One region of the Priestia sp. SRI_019 genome, then DNA from elsewhere that is predicted to be linked to it. Evidence: riboswitches for the same ligand, from Rfam matches in the RefSeq annotation. Region 1 holds a riboswitch; the other holds the start of a gene.
What was found. Region 1 has a riboswitch for lysine ahead of lysA (diaminopimelate decarboxylase). Riboswitches for the same ligand answer to the same signal wherever they lie in the genome.

Region 1 (3,249 bases):
TGCGTTTCCTTCTATTATTTTTGCACCGTTTTTCTTCGCTGCATTCACAAGTGCGTTTCGAAGAGCTCTTCCGTTAACGCGAGCGGCTCCACTAATATGAACTGAACTGTATTCTTCCGAAAGAACCGGAAACAAAGCCTGTGTTTCTTTGGCGGATAAACGTGTAATCTCGCCTATTTCGGGAGCTTCTTCCCGACGTTTATATGCTCGTTCTTCCATTTTTTTAAGCTTTTGTTCATCAGTATGTAAGCTAATTGCTCCCACTTGCTTATATCCCGTATCCGTTTCTCCATCTTCTTCTAATTGCTGAATTAATGTTTGATAGTACTTGGCGCCGCCTTTTGCTAAGCGGTACCATGCTTTATTTCGACGCTGCGAAAGCCATGGACAAACAATTCCTGCTGCTGCATCAGTAGCTTGACCAGCATCCTTGCGATCTACCAATGTCACATCTGCTCCTGCTTTTGCTAAATGATATGCTGTAGAAGCTCCAAGTATCCCAGCTCCAACTACGATGTATGTTTTCATACCAAAACACCCTTTTCTTTCTTCTAGTATTCTTATGCTATATGTACGCAACTTTAGCATAGCAAAAAAAGAAGTCACATACTAGGCGGAGCTATCTTGAGCTTATTTTTGAGTCTTGCTGACTTTGACATATAGTTCCTTTCATTGTAAACAAAAGCGCAATAAGTTCTTTTACGGGAATTATGGTGAGATGAAGCAAACCACAAATAGTGATCACCCATATTTAACACTGCGCTTACCGCTTTTTTATTATAGTTTCTGAATAAAAAAATGAAAGAATAAAACCACTATAATATGTAAATAAAAAGAAATAACCATTATTTTAAGGAGAGCGTATGCAATCTTCATTTGTATTATTTTTTATCATTCTTGGTTTACTATTTGGCAAGTGGCGAAGGTATCAAGAATACTATCCTACTTTGCTGTTTTGGGTCACGGGGAATTTGCTTTATGAAGTACTGCTGTTTCATCACCGCGTATGGGTATTTCACCCTGTTGGTATTGATCACCTTTTTCTACCCGATCACCTAATGGTTTCCCTTGGAATAACCTTAATTATTTATCCGTTTGTTATACCGGTTTTTTTAGGAAGGCTGCCGCTGCATGTAAGCGGCCGGCTGTGGTGGATTCTTTTGTGGGCGCTTTTATTTACTGTGATTGAGTTCATTGCTTATGTTAATCACAGTATTACTCATCATTATGGATGGTCTCTGCTGTGTTCTTTTCTCTTCAATATTGTCACGTTCTCACTTTTAGTCATCCATCAGAAGACAGCACTGGCCGCTTGGGTTCTATCTGGCAGCTTCATAGCTTTCTTATTTATTCTTTTTGATATTCCTATGCCTTAACTTTTCATTGACTAGACGGAGGAAAAGGAAATATAATAGAAATTACATTTAAATATAATTTTCCTCTCTGAGAATAGAGGTGCATGAAATCAAGAGTCACTTATTGGAGACTAATGGAGTCTGTGAAGATAAGTAAAAGGGATTTCGTGCCGAAGTATATAAACATCCATTGTGTTCATATACTGGTTCAGTATTGAATAAATGCTGAGCTGTCACAAACCATTTGGTTTGTGGAGAGCTATTGAAGAGATGTTGATGCCTAGAATGTAATAATATTTTATTATTATGAAACCAAGACGCGTGAACATCACTTCACGGGTCTTTTTTGTGTTTTTCTACTGACCATCAAAGTTCAAAGTTATAGTTGAATGATTTAAATGGAGGGATACGGATTATGTACTTACATGGAACGAGTAAAATTAACAGCAGCAATCATTTAGAAATTGGGCAGTGCGATACGGTCGAACTGAAAAAACAATACGGCACTCCCCTATACATCTACGATCAAGAATTAATTGAGACAAAATGCAAGGCCTTCCATTCAGCCTTTCGAAGAAGCGGATTTTCATATCAAATCGCCTATGCAGGGAAAGCCTTTCTTTGTATGGAAATGGCTAGCCTTTTAACGAAGCTTGATATGTCACTAGATGTGGTCTCAGGAGGCGAATTATTTACAGCGCTTGAAGCTGGATATCCAGCTGAACGCATTCATTTTCACGGAAATAATAAAACGATTGAAGAAATGGAAATGGCTCTTGATGCGAATATTGGCTGTTTTGTTGTTGATAACTTTACCGAACTTGAAGTTCTGCATGCCTTAGCAGCTGAGCGCAAACAGAAAGCATCTATTCTTCTGCGTGTTACTCCAGGGATTGAAGCCCATACACATGAGTATATTATGACCGGACAGGAAGACTCAAAATTTGGATTTGGTCTTTCCAATGACCAAGCCATGAAAGCGGTAAGTTTTGCGTTAGAAAAGCCTTACTACGATCTTTTAGGCATTCATTGTCATATTGGTTCGCAAATTTTTGAAGTAGATGGTTTTTCTCGCGCCATTGATATTTTAACTGATTTCTTATTCAGCATTCGTGATAAAATGGAATTTGAAGTAAAAGTTTTAAACGTAGGTGGTGGTTTTGGTATTCGTTATACCGAAAGCGACTCTCCTCTTCCAGTTGAGTATTATGTAGATGCACTGACAAAAAAGCTAAGCCGCACGTTAACTGAACAGAATTATACCCTTCCAGAAGTCTGGATTGAGCCTGGAAGAAGCATCGTAGGAGAAGCAGGTACAACGCTTTATACAATTGGATCAACGAAGGAGATTCCAGGTGTACGCAAATACGTAGGAATTGACGGCGGTATGACTGATAATATCCGTCCTGCTCTTTACGATGCAAAACATGAAGCTGTCTTGGCTAATAGAGTGACGGATAAAAAAGATGAAACAGTATCAATTGCGGGTAAATGCTGTGAATCAGGAGATATGCTTATTTGGGATATTGACTTGCCGCGCGTTAATCAAGGAGATTTATTAGCAGTGTCCTCTACAGGTGCCTACAACTATTCAATGGCTAGCAATTACAACCGTATTCCGCGCCCTGCTGTTGTATTTGTGAAAAATGGAGAAGCTCGTCTTGCTGTAGAGCGAGAAACATACGAAGATTTGGTGCGTAAAGATGTAAAGCCAGTCGTTACTACGTATGCAATGAGCAAATAATAGCTGTTCTTGCGTAGTAAAGAAGCTATTGTTGTTTGGAGGAAATCTAACTATGGTTTTAAGTGTATTTAAAACGTACAGATCATCGCTTATTCTGCTTCTCGCTATTTTAATTGGCGGGATAGCAGGATATGCTATTGGACCCGATGT
Region 2 (3,249 bases), on a different contig from region 1:
TTGTTTGTATTACCATATCGGGCAATGTCTAGCTCCTTGCGTAAAAGAAGTAAAAGAAGAGCAAAACAAACAAATTATTGAAAATATCACGCGGTTTTTAAATGGTGGATATGAGCATGTCAAAACAGAGTTAACTGAAAAAATGTTAAAAGCTTCAGAAGAACTTGACTTTGAACGGGCTAAAGAATATCGAGATCAAATTGCTCATATTGAAGCGACAATGGAAAAGCAAAAAGTAACGTTTAATGATTTTGTTAATCGAGATGTGTTTGGCTATTCTTATGATAAAGGCTGGATGTGTGTTCAAGTTTTCTTTATTCGCCAAGGGAAATTAATTGAGCGAGAAGTTTCTATGTTTCCTTTTTATAAAGAGCCAGAAGAAGATTTCTTAACTTTTATCGGTCAGTTTTATGCCAAAAATATTAAGCCAAAAGAAGTGCTGGTTCCAGCAACGATTGATGCAGAGTTAGCTGAGAAATTAGTAGAAGTAGAGGTTCAGCATCCAAAGCGAGGCAAAAAGAAAGAATTAGTAGAACTTGCGTGTAAAAATGCAAAAATTGCGCTCGGTGAAAAATTCTATTTAATTGAACGAGATGAAGAGCGCACGGTCGGCGCAGTTGAACGGTTAGGAGAAGAGCTTGGAATTGCAGCGCCTTACCGGATTGAAGCATTTGATAACTCAAATATTCAAGGGACAGATCCCGTTTCTGCGATGATTGTTTTTGTTGATGGGAAACCGGAAAAGAAAGAATATCGCAAATATAAAATTAAGACCGTAAAGGGACCAGATGATTACAGTTCCATGAGAGAAGTCGTTCGCAGACGGTATTCCAGAGCGTTAAAAGAAGGTCTTCCGCTTCCAGATTTAATTGTTGTAGATGGAGGCAAAGGGCATTTAGCTGCAGTACAGGACGTTCTCGAAAATGAATTGGGACTTTTAGTGCCTACAGCAGGTCTTGTCAAAGATGATAAGCACAGAACCTCCAACCTGATGATTGGTGAGCCTCCTCAAATCATACCGCTTGAACGCAATAGTCAAGAATTTTATTTGCTTCAGCGAATTCAAGATGAAGTTCACCGCTTTGCGATTACCTTCCACCGTCAAGTGCGCTCTAAGTCCGCTTTTCAGTCTGTTCTGGACGACATTCCGGGAGTGGGAGAAAAGCGTAAAAAAGCTTTGTTAAAGTATTTTGGTTCGGTGAAAAAATTGAAAGAAGCAACGGTTGATGATATTCGAAATTCAGGTGTTCCTCAAAACATCGCTGAAAAAATTTATGAAACATTGCAAAAATAGTCTTGAAATAATAGAAAATATTTGATAAGCTATTAACTAATTTCATACGACACTTCATCAAATGAAGTGAAGATAGAGGTGCAAATTTAATCAGTACGTATCAGGAAGGGTATGAGCTCTTATGAATGATGCGGAAAGGGAAATTTGCCGAAGTGAACATTACCTCATAGTAATGATTGCTGGTTCTGCGTTGAATAAACGTAGGATTGTCAAGATGTAGATTCTTGGAGAGCTATCTCACGGCAGTGGACGGTTATGTTTTATAATTTTCGTTCGTTAAGCAATGAGAGCTCATCTCATTGCTTTTTTTATTGTCTGAGTAAAAAAATTTAGCTTCTCATCATCCTGCATATGCAAATTTATTGAAAAGGAATGAACAAAATTATGGCATTAATCGTTCAAAAATTTGGTGGAACATCTGTTGGTTCTGTTGAACGTATCCAACATGTAGCAAACCGTGTTATTCAAGAAGCAGAGCGCGGTAACCAAGTAGTTGTTGTTGTATCGGCAATGGGCAAAACTACAGATGCACTGGTGAAATTAGCAAGTGATATTACGGACAGTCCAAGCAAACGCGAAATGGATATGCTTCTTACAACTGGAGAACAAGTAACGATTTCCCTGTTAACAATGGCTCTTCAATATAAAGGGTATGAAGCAACTTCGCTAACAGGTTGGCAAGCTGGTATCCAGACGGAAGCAGTTCACAGCAATGCACGAATCCAGCACATTGACACGACTCGTATTCAAAGCCAATTAGATAGAGGTCGAATCGTAGTAGTAGCTGGATTCCAAGGCTGTTCAGAAGATGGAAGCATTACAACATTAGGTCGAGGCGGCTCTGACACGACGGCAGTAGCTCTTGCCGCAGCATTAAAAGCTGCAAAATGTGATATTTATACAGACGTAACAGGAGTGTTTACGACAGATCCGCGCTATGTAGAAGATGCTCGTAAGCTTCACTCTATTTCATATGACGAAATGTTAGAATTAGCTAATTTGGGAGCAGGGGTGCTGCATCCGCGCGCCGTTGAGTTTGCAAAAAATTATCAGGTACCGCTAGAAGTGCGTTCAAGCTTAGAAAACGAGAATGGAACGATTGTTGAGGAGGAAGTTTCAATGGAACAAAACTTAGTCGTAAGAGGAATTGCGTTTGAAGATAATATTTCACGAGTGACAATTGAAGGGTTAAACAACGAGTTGCAAACTCTTTCTACTATTTTTACAGCATTAGCAAAAGAACAGTTAAATGTGGACATTATTATTCAAAACGTAACGGCTAATAATCGTCTTTCTATCTCATTTTCTATTAAAACTGTAGACGTAGATGCCGCTCTTGCCGTCTTAAAAGAGTATAAATCTACTTTAGGATATACGCGTATTGAACATGAAAGCAGTCTGGCTAAAGTATCAATTGTCGGCTCTGGCATGATTTCTAATCCAGGCGTTGCAGCCGAAATGTTTGAAGTGCTGGCAGGAGAGAAAATTGAAGTGAAGATGGTCAGCACGTCTGAAATTAAAGTATCTACAGTTGTACCGCACGCTGATATGGTAAAAGCTGTTGAGACGCTTCACGTAGCATTTGAATTAGAAGAGCAGCAAGCAGTGCAAGTATAAAGAAGAGAAAAAGACGTGGTATTTCCACGTCTTTTATATATACATATTTCCTATTTTTTATAACGCTCCGCACGCGTTTCGGTAGGTAAGATATCTTTTCGGTCCCACTGTACCGAAATCAGCACTTTTCCGTTCTTTTCTTTATGTGTTAAGTAGGCTTCTGTTAGGCAGTTGTTTTGACGCTGAATCTGTTCAGCTACAAATCCTGACTCAAGATGAAACGAACAAGTTTCCTGCTGAAATCTTTTGCTGACCACATCACCTGATAACTCAAGCTCTAGTGAATATTTATCTTTTTTTGCAAGCGTCAGTGTTCCCCAGGAAGCTGCTTTAAAAAA

Region 2: another riboswitch for lysine. It lies ahead of AC2YJL_RS00880 (aspartate kinase); the one in region 1 lies ahead of lysA (diaminopimelate decarboxylase).

The regions. Positions count from the first base shown of each region.
Region 1 covers NZ_JBYCZN010000002.1:439,200-442,448, forward strand. Annotated here, with positions in the region: gene AC2YJL_RS12540 (NAD(P)/FAD-dependent oxidoreductase) at 1-528, opposite strand, end outside; gene AC2YJL_RS12545 (CBO0543 family protein) at 864-1,376, shown strand; lysine riboswitch at 1,443-1,625, shown strand; gene lysA (diaminopimelate decarboxylase) at 1,771-3,099, shown strand; gene AC2YJL_RS12555 (dicarboxylate/amino acid:cation symporter) at 3,152-3,249, shown strand, end outside.
Region 2 covers NZ_JBYCZN010000001.1:178,102-181,350, forward strand. Annotated here, with positions in the region: gene uvrC (excinuclease ABC subunit UvrC) at 1-1,294, shown strand, start outside; lysine riboswitch at 1,360-1,537, shown strand; gene AC2YJL_RS00880 (aspartate kinase) at 1,679-2,911, shown strand; gene AC2YJL_RS00885 (YslB family protein) at 2,962-3,249, opposite strand, start outside.